DNA from 2 places in the Paenibacillus sp. RS8 genome. Region 1 is predicted to be linked to the other one. Evidence: riboswitches for the same ligand, from Rfam matches in the RefSeq annotation. Region 1 holds a riboswitch; the other holds the start of a gene.
What was found. A riboswitch is a leader RNA that binds a small molecule or an ion and turns the genes downstream of it on or off. The one in region 1 is predicted to bind thiamine pyrophosphate.
Positions count from the first base shown of each region.

Region 2: it holds a riboswitch for thiamine pyrophosphate, as region 1 does, so the genes downstream of both, ACDZ28_RS10300 (ABC transporter substrate-binding protein) here and ACDZ28_RS21710 (ABC transporter ATP-binding protein) in region 1, are expected to answer to the same signal.

Region 1 is NZ_CP168131.1:4,598,081-4,602,626, reverse strand. It holds gene ACDZ28_RS21720 (amino acid ABC transporter permease) at 1-589, opposite strand, end outside; gene ACDZ28_RS21715 (amino acid ABC transporter substrate-binding protein) at 641-1,477, opposite strand; TPP riboswitch at 1,597-1,700, shown strand; gene ACDZ28_RS21710 (ABC transporter ATP-binding protein) at 2,031-2,729, shown strand; gene ACDZ28_RS21705 (ABC transporter permease) at 2,710-3,483, shown strand; gene ACDZ28_RS21700 (ABC transporter substrate-binding protein) at 3,480-4,502, shown strand; gene thiM (hydroxyethylthiazole kinase) at 4,543-4,546, shown strand, end outside.
Region 2 is NZ_CP168131.1:2,014,814-2,019,359, reverse strand. It holds gene ACDZ28_RS10310 (MFS transporter) at 1-263, shown strand, start outside; gene ACDZ28_RS10305 (hypothetical protein) at 344-1,795, shown strand; TPP riboswitch at 1,952-2,062, shown strand; gene ACDZ28_RS10300 (ABC transporter substrate-binding protein) at 2,223-3,272, shown strand; gene ACDZ28_RS10295 (MTH1187 family thiamine-binding protein) at 3,571-3,864, shown strand; gene ACDZ28_RS10290 (ABC transporter permease) at 3,861-4,546, shown strand, end outside.

The DNA.
Region 1 (4,546 bases):
ACAACCCTGCTTCGCAGTAGATCAACAGTGGCTCATAGGTGGTGGAAGCAACCTGCTGTGCTGTTCTGAACATCTCCGTATAAGTAATAGTCGCTGCCAGAGAAGTGTCTTTGACCAAGCTAATAAAGGAATTCGATAACGGCGGTACAGAGACACGGGCAGCTTGTGGAAGAATAATGCGTCGAAGCGCTTGCGCTCGAGTCATCCCAACGGAGAAGGCCGCTTCCCACTGACCTTTATGTATCGACAGGATAGCAGCACGTACAATTTCAGATGAATAAGCCCCAACACTAAGTGTAAACCCAATGGTCGCGGCTATAAATGGGTCTAGTACAATCCCAACTGCAGGCAAACCATAGAAAATAATAAATAATTGTACTAACAAAGGAGTTCCGCGAATGACCCATACATAAAAACGAGCGATTAGCATCGGAAGTACCCATGGGGAGAGACGAGCCAGTGCAGTCAAAATCGCTATTATCAGTCCCAGTACAAAGGATATCAATGCTAAAGGAATGGTAAAAGCCACCCCCGCTTTTAGCAGGGGTAGCAGTGAATCTAAGAAAATTTGTATTTTTCGGTCATCCATTTTCAGACATCCTTTTTAGCTCCAGGCTAGTTTAGCTTCTGAAACCTTGAATTATTTTGAAACGTCAGCACCAAAGTATTTCTCAGAAATCTTTAAATAAGTTCCATCGCTCTTCATTTCAATAATTGCATCACTAACTGCTTTTACCAAGTCGTCGTTTCCTTTTAGGAATACAGCGGCACTTTCCGAACCATTAGGAATCTCATCCACCACTTTAATTTTCACATCAGGCTTCTGCTTTTTCAGGTCCAGATAAGACAATCCATCATTTACCGTTGCATCAATGCGGCCTGAGGTCAGTAAATCCACCGCTTGATTGAAGCCGTCTACAGCAACGATTTCAGCGCCGTTCTCACGAGCGATTTCGGATAGATTACTGGTCAGAGATTGTCCTGATTTTTTACCCTTAAGATCCGCAAATGCTTTAATATCCTCATTGTTTTCACTCACAATCAATACCGCTTTAGATACGATGTATGGCTCAGAGAAATCATATTTCGCTTTACGCTCTTCATTAATGGATACTTCGTTAAAAATAACATCAAACCGCTTAGCGTCCAATCCGGCAAAGAGACCGTCCCACTGTGTCTCAGAAAATTCAGGGTCAGCACCGAGACGCTTTGCTACTTCCTCAGCAATTTCTACGTCAAAACCAGTCAGTTTTCCCGATGCATCGTGATACGTAAAGGGTGCATAGGTTCCTTCGGTTCCTATCCGTAATTTGCCGCTCGCTTTAACAGCTTCCAAGCTATTTTTCGCAGTTGCAGCAGTTCCGCCATTCGTTCCAGCTGAAGAGTTGTTGGAAGTATCGGTATTCGAATTATTGCCGCACCCCGCTACAAACACCACGGTTAACACCAATAGAATAGTTAAACTGAGTTTTTTCATTATAGAATCCCCTCTCTTTACCCTTATATTGCCCATTCTTATAATAATTCTTCATAAGATCCTCTCTTTACATCTCAGAAAGTTATGGTATATTTATAAACAAATTAAATATGGACCTGTTATTTCACTAGGGGAGTCGGCCGACTGAGACGGAGCTTTATGCTTCGGACCCTTGGAACCTGATCTGGATCATACCAGCGGAGGGAAGTGGAGCAGAATTTTCATCCCATGCATTTTTTAGTGTTCCTATGCAGAATGAATTTTTTGACCCATTTGTTTCCCTCCGGAAATGAATGGGTCTTTATTTATTTACTTTCAATTACAAAACTTAGGCATATGCTTCCGAAGCAAGTTTTGTACGAGTTCCTCAAGTAGCTATGCTATACAAAACTTAGGCATATGCTTCCGAAGCAAGTTTTGTACGAAGTTCCTCAAGTAGCTATGCTATACAAAACTTTTAGGAGGTTCGATCATCACGACAATCCTATCCATTCATGACTTAGCCTACTCATTTCCTGAGTCTAAACAGCTCCCTGTATTTGCAAACTTAACCATGGATATTAAACAAGGTGAGTTTGTGGCTGTTATCGGGGCTAGCGGATGCGGAAAAAGTACGCTTTTCAAAACCATAGCAGGCTTGCTGGAACCCACTCATGGAAAAATAATGATTCATTCGGGTCGGCCAGCGGCATCTACTCGCTTAGGTCAGATCGCATACATGCCACAGCAGGATTTGCTATTACCGTGGAGAACGGTGCTCGACAACTGCCTTTTACCCTGGGAAATTAAGCCAAGGTCCACTAAACAACAGACAATTTCACACATTCGAGACCTGCTGTCACGCTTCGGTTTAGGTGATGTTGAGAAGGCATACCCTCATGAGCTATCCGGTGGTATGAAACAGCGGGTCGCATTTCTTCGCACGCTAGTGTCTGGCGGCGGTGGCAGTCTTATGCTGCTAGATGAACCGTTTGGAGCGCTCGACGCTATGACCAAACGTGAGATACACCGTTGGTTGTTAGAGCTTTGGGATGAACTGAATCAAACAGTGATGCTCATCACCCATGATCTCGAAGAAGCACTATTACTAAGCGATCGGATTTATTTAATGTCTGGAGGCGTACATAGCGAATTACAGGAGATCGTTGTTGATTTGCCGAGGCCAAGACATTACAAAATGAACTATGAACCCCGTTTTATAGCATTGCGGGAAGAGTTGGAGCGGAGACTGTATGCAGCCCATACCTTTTAAAAAACAACTAGACAATTATGGCCCCTTCATTTTACTAGTGTTGTTCGTTGTTGCGATCTGGGAATCTGCTGTTCGTCTTTACTGGATTCCAGCTTTTATCCTCCCTGCTCCTTCAGCAATAGGTATCGCATTGATCGAGCATAGGCAATTACTCGGACAGCATTTATTGGCGACGCTGCAGGAAATATTAGTAGGTTTTGTACTTTCGGTTATCTGTGGTGCATTGCTGGGTACTGGAATGTTCTTATTTCGACCGCTTGAAAAGGCCATTTATCCTTTCCTTATTATCAGTCAGACGATCCCATTAATTGCGCTATCCCCCATTTTTATTATGTGGTTCGGATATACGCTGTGGAGCAAAGTCGCTGTAGTTTTTCTAACTGCTTTTTTTCCAGTCGTTGTTAGTACATATGATGGGCTTCGTACAAGTGGTCAGGCATATAAGGATCTATTATTAACCTTTGGTGCAAACCGCTGGCAACTGCTTGCTAAAACACAAATCCCGCTGGCGCTGCCCTCTTTTTTCTCAGGACTAAAGCTATCCATTGTGTACTGTGTAATTGGAGCAACCATCGGCGAATGGCTCGGCGGCAGCAAAGGGCTTGGTTACTTTAGCCGAAGAATGGCTGGGAATATGCAAAGTGACGAAATGTTCGCCGCAGTATTTCTGTTGTCCGCGCTCGGTGTAATGCTGTTTCTGATGATAGCACTGCTAGAAGCATTATTTTTAAAGAAAAGAGGATCTAATCGATGAATACTTTAATCATTCAAAAAAAATGGCTTATACCCTTATATCTCATCTGTTCTGTCCTAATCTTAAGCAGCTGCGGAAATACATCCAAAGTAAGTAATGCTTCAAATAGCGAAAACAAACAAAGGCACAAGCTGACAATCATGCTAGATTGGTATCCCAACGCCGTTCACTCATTTTTATATGCAGCTGAGCAAAATGGTTATTTCCAAGAGGAAGGTCTGGATGTAGAGATCCAAATGCCGGCAGACACCAATGATGCACTAAAGCTTGTAGCAGCGAATCAAGTTGATTTAGCGCTTAGTTATCAGCCTCAGGTGCTTATGGCACGTAGTGAAAAGATTCCAGTACGTTCGATTGCAGCGATTGTAAGGCATCCGCTTAATCATTTAATGGTGCCTCAGTCCGGAGATATCAAAAGTCCTAAAGACCTTACAGGTAAACAAGTTGGGTATTCTTCCATCCCACTTTATGAAGCCATGATTCGTACAATGATCCAGAACGACGGGGGTGACCCCAACGCCAGTAAACTAATCGATGTAGGCTTCGACCTTATTCCAGCAATTGCGACCGGGCAGGTAGATGCCATTATGGGCGGGTTCATTAACCACGAACAATTAATTCTCGAAAAAGAAGGGCATCCCGTTCACTCGTTTAATCCCACAGACTTCGGAGTACCCGATTATTACGAGCTAGTCCTTGTCGCCAGCGAGCAAGGGGTACAAAATTCCGAGTCCTACTTCAAAAAGTTTCTAAGCGCCATTACAAAAGGACAACAATTTGTGCAGGATAACCCAGAAAAAGCGTTAAATTTACTGCTTGCACACGAAGATGCGACCTCTCCACTAGAAAAGGAAATAGAAGAAAAGAGCTTGCAGATTCTTCTGCCTCTAATGAACGCAGGTGACCAAAATTTTGGTTATCAAGAGCCAGCGTCTTGGGAAAAGGTACGACAGTGGCTATCCGACAATGATTTACTGTCTACCGACATCAAGGCAGAGGATGCTTTTATCAATCTTTAACCATTAGCTATTTGCTCATTAAACTTGAGGAGGAAATATCATGA
Region 2 (4,546 bases), 2.6 Mb from region 1:
CCGGTATTTTCTCCATAGCTCTAGTCTTCTCCAGCAAGATGCTACCAGGAGCCGAAGAATCAACACCCAGCATAATGATCGCTGCTGGAGGTGTCGGTGGAGCTCTGCTGCCCCTATTTATGGGCTGGTCTATGGACCATCTAAAAGTGGCACAAACTGCTGGGTTACTTGCCGGTTTTGCCGCCTTCTTGTTCTTGCTGAGCATTGCCACATGGAGATTCCAATCCAGACAAGCAGTGCAAAGAAAGAGTTCCAGTATTTAGAATGTCAAAATGGTATCAACCTAATCCTTTTAGGGTAATGTCATCTATAAGCATATTCTGAGCACAAGGATGGACGATGAATGGATAAGCTTTCAACTGAGCCTTTATTACATACTGCGCTTATGCAGTTTATTTTTCCCTTTTCAATAAAAAAGGGCGATTCTAAGAAGCTTATCCAACAATTGCAGGATGATGGCTTCACACGTTTTTTTCTGGATAATAAAGAGTTAGAAAATGCCTATTACGGAGAAGATCACTGTGTTTCCCATGAACGGATGGAGCGCACCTATTTACCGTTTGCTGCACATATTCTTTTTCCACGCAAGAAGGATGTAGACTCTTTCCGCCGCTTTTCCAGAGTCAATAATCTGGACTGTATTCTAGAGATTCCTCAGCAGTCTATATTTTTTAAAATTCTCTCGACGGATATATTCATATGTCCTTTTCAGCTTGGATTTGTGACGATACGTGTCCAGCTTGAGGGGGATTCGATTCCCTTTAGTATTGCACTGGAATTCGCGGACCGCTTCCGGACGCTTGAGAATACCTTCGTGCAGGATGACTACACCTATATCCATTGCGGGGAACAGACCTATGAGATGGTAGAGGATTTTGTCTTCCGAAATCTGGTGGATGGACTGGAGCCTTTTCTGGATCACTCGGATATCAATGGGGCTTATTTCGAGACCCTTCCCTTTTTCGTAGATGAAAGAATGCAGGTGCAAGCCTTTTATGGCTTTCAGAGTGAAGGAGATTCTGATGAGATTAGTATAAATATGCGCTATCGCGCCTCTCAGCTTGATGGAATTGATCTGAACGGGAAGCCCTATGCCAGTGCCAGCGATCCAGCGTATATTGCGAACTACTGTCATGAGCATTCCTATAATCGATGGGGCCCAGACTCGTATTATATGATGAATGAGCAGACCTTTTGCTGTCTGACCCGAGCTGAACCAAAGATCGCCGTTAGCCTGGCCAACCAGATGTACGGGCAATATTATTACGGATTTCTACTCAATATTTTCCACAAAATTGTTCTGCTAAAGCTGGCAAATATGCATTCCCGACTACGCATAAACCACGATTATGATGAGATCGACAATTTAATCTACTCGATTAATAAATTCTCGGCAAAGTTTTATTTCTTGGAGCTGATTTCACAGTCGCAAGGACGGGAGATTTTTCTTCAGCTGCGTAAAGTATACGGGAATGACGCTCTGTTCGAGGAAGTAAAAGAAACCTTGACTGACCTGTTTCAGTATCAAGATAAGTTCCAATCGAAGCGCCGGGATAATCTGCTGATGATCCTCACTGTATTTACGGTGGTAAGTGGGATTTATGGCATGAATCAAGTCATTGACGATCTGGATGGAAAGATTCAATGGAGTAAGATGGTTAGCTATTCCCCCTTTGAGTTTCTTGCTCTTTTCGTGATTATGAGCGGGATAATGATCAGTGTTGTCCTTACGCTAGGTGCTCTGGTTACTGAGCTTAAGCGGCGTCATCGCAAGAAACATAAAGATCTGGATTAATGAAAACGGACGGAGAGATTCGAAAAATTTAGGCGCGTGCTACTAGACATTCCGAGAACAGCCGTCTATAATACACCGTATGCGAGAAATATAAGACATAAAGTATAGATGAAAGCTTATACTTACTTATATTTCACGTGGAAATACCCGTTAACTTCATAGAACCAGGGGTGCTGGAATTGGCCGGCTGAGATTGTATCCCACAAGATACTGACCCTTATACCTGATCTGGATAATGCCAGCGTAGGAATCGCCAATTGGTTTTGGTCCCTGTGACCTTTACTAACCTTGCGCCAAGCCAGCGTCCCGATCACTCGGGGCGCTTTTTTTGTGTAGATCACAAAAGATGTAGAAGAAATGTACATACTACACTTTATGGTTCATGTTGGATGACGGGATCTGGCAACCTTAAAGGAGAGAAGAAGACATGCAACTCAAAAAAGCACTTATGCTTAGCCTCACCTGTATGCTCATTCTTGCGATTGCCGGATGCGGCAGCAACAATGGGAATACAGCCGGAAACAAAGGAAATGCTGCGGATTCGAATGCTGCGACCGGATCAAATGCTCCGAAAGAGCTTACCAAAGTTAAGGTTGCACTGGATTGGACACCGAATACGAACCACACCGGTCTATACGTAGCCAAGGATCTTGGTTATTACGCGGAAGAAGGTCTGGATGTAGAAATCGTTCAACCTGGCGCAGCGGGTTCTGATACTATGGTTACCTCTGGCGAAGCCGCTTTTGGGATCAGCGCTCAGGAAGGATTGACTCTAGCCCGTCTACAAGGCGTTCCCCTTGTCTCGATTGCAGCCATTATTCAGCATAATACTTCGGGTTTCGCCGCTCCAGTAGACCGCAATATTAAATCACCAAAAGATTTTGAGGGTAAAACCTACGGCGGTTGGGGCTCTCCTGCTGAAGAAGCAGCCATGAAGGCGATCATGGACCCTGTAGGTGGCGATGTGAAAAAGGTGAAGCTAATCAGTATTGGTGAAGCTGACTATTTTACCGCAGTCAAACGTGACATTGATTTCGCTTGGATCTTCTACGCTTGGACTGGTATTGAAGCCGAACTGCGTGGTGAGCCTCTGGATATGCTTTACTTGAAGGATTATGCGCCTCAGCTCGATTATTACACCCCTGTGCTGACCACGAGTGAGAAGCAGATTTCTGAGAATCCAGATTTGGTGAAGGCTTTCCTGAAAGCCACATCCAAGGGCTATCAATATGCGATTGATCATCCAGAAGAGGCTGCCGCTACATTATCCAAGGCTGTGCCTGACCTTGATGCAGAGCTTGTCCTAGCTAGCCAAAAATGGCTTAGCCCGAAATATAAGGACGACGCCCCACGCTGGGGAGAGCAAAAAACCGAGGTCTGGCAGAATTACGGCGACTGGATGTATGATTTGAAGCTGCTGGACAAACCGCTGGATGCAGCTAGTGCATTCACGAATGATTTTTTACCGGCGGAGTAGACCGGACTTCCCAAGTTCGTTCAAGATTCGACGCCGAATCTGCTTCCTGAATTACATCGTTATCAAAGTTGGCTTTTTGAACTTACCTATTTCAATGAGAGTTCAAAAAGTCGACTTTCAGAACCAAGAAGGTTGAACGTTACTTGAGGAAGGAGGAACGGAGCGTAGTGATGTGCTACGTGAGTACCGGACTTCCCAAGTTCGTTCAAGATTCGACGCCGAATCTGCTTCCTGAATTACATCGTTATCAAAGTTGGCTTTTTGAACTTACCTATACAATTTGAGAGGATTGATTATTGTGGCTAATACATTATTAAGCATTCAAGTAATTCCTAAGACTCCAAACAATGAGGACTCCATCCCCTACGTAGATAAAGCGATTGAAGTTATTCAGAAGTCCGGTGTTAAACATCAGGTGAATCCACTGGAAACTACTATGGAAGGTGAGCTTAGCGAGCTGCTGGAGGTTGTGCGTCAAATGCAAGAGGCGTTGATCGAAGCAGGCAGTCCAAGCGTGATCTCCCAAATCAAAATCGCCCATAACCCTAACGGAATCAGCATGGATAAATTGACGGAGAAATATCGGCCGTGAGATCGACCTGGAAGCTAATATGGCCGCCCCTTGTGGCGGTCGTCTTCTTTTTAACCGTATGGCAGTTATCTGTTTCTCTATTCCATATCGAATCCTGGATTCTGCCGAGTCCTGCTGACATTGCTCGCGAATCCACCAGTAATGCCTCAGGTCTCTGGGCTCATACGATGGCTACGCTTCGGCTCACATTAATCGGTTTCCCCATTGGTACAGGTGTAGGCTTGATCGTTGCTCTACTTTTGCATCTTTTGCCTTGGGCCAAACGGGCTTTTTATCCACTCATTATTCTGAGTCAAAATGTTCCCTCTATCGCACTCGGACCGCTGCTAATCATCTGGTTCGGCTTCGGTCTTTTGCCCAAAATCGTGCTGATTACACTGGTATGCTTCTTCCCGGTAGCTGTCGCTGCAATGGGCGGCTTGTCTCAAAGTGATCAGGTCATGATGAATTATATGAAAATGGCTGGCGCAAGCAAGTGGCAAATCTTCACCAAGCTGGAGCTTCCGTCTTCTATCCCGGCACTATTTTCCGGTGTGAAAATATCTGCTACCTATGCGGTTATGGGAGCCGTGGTCGCTGAATGGATTGGCGCGGATAAAGGGATCGGCTATTATATGCTTCTGCAAAAATCGGCTTACCGTACGGATCGGATGTTTGTCGCTATTGTGATTATTGTGCTCCT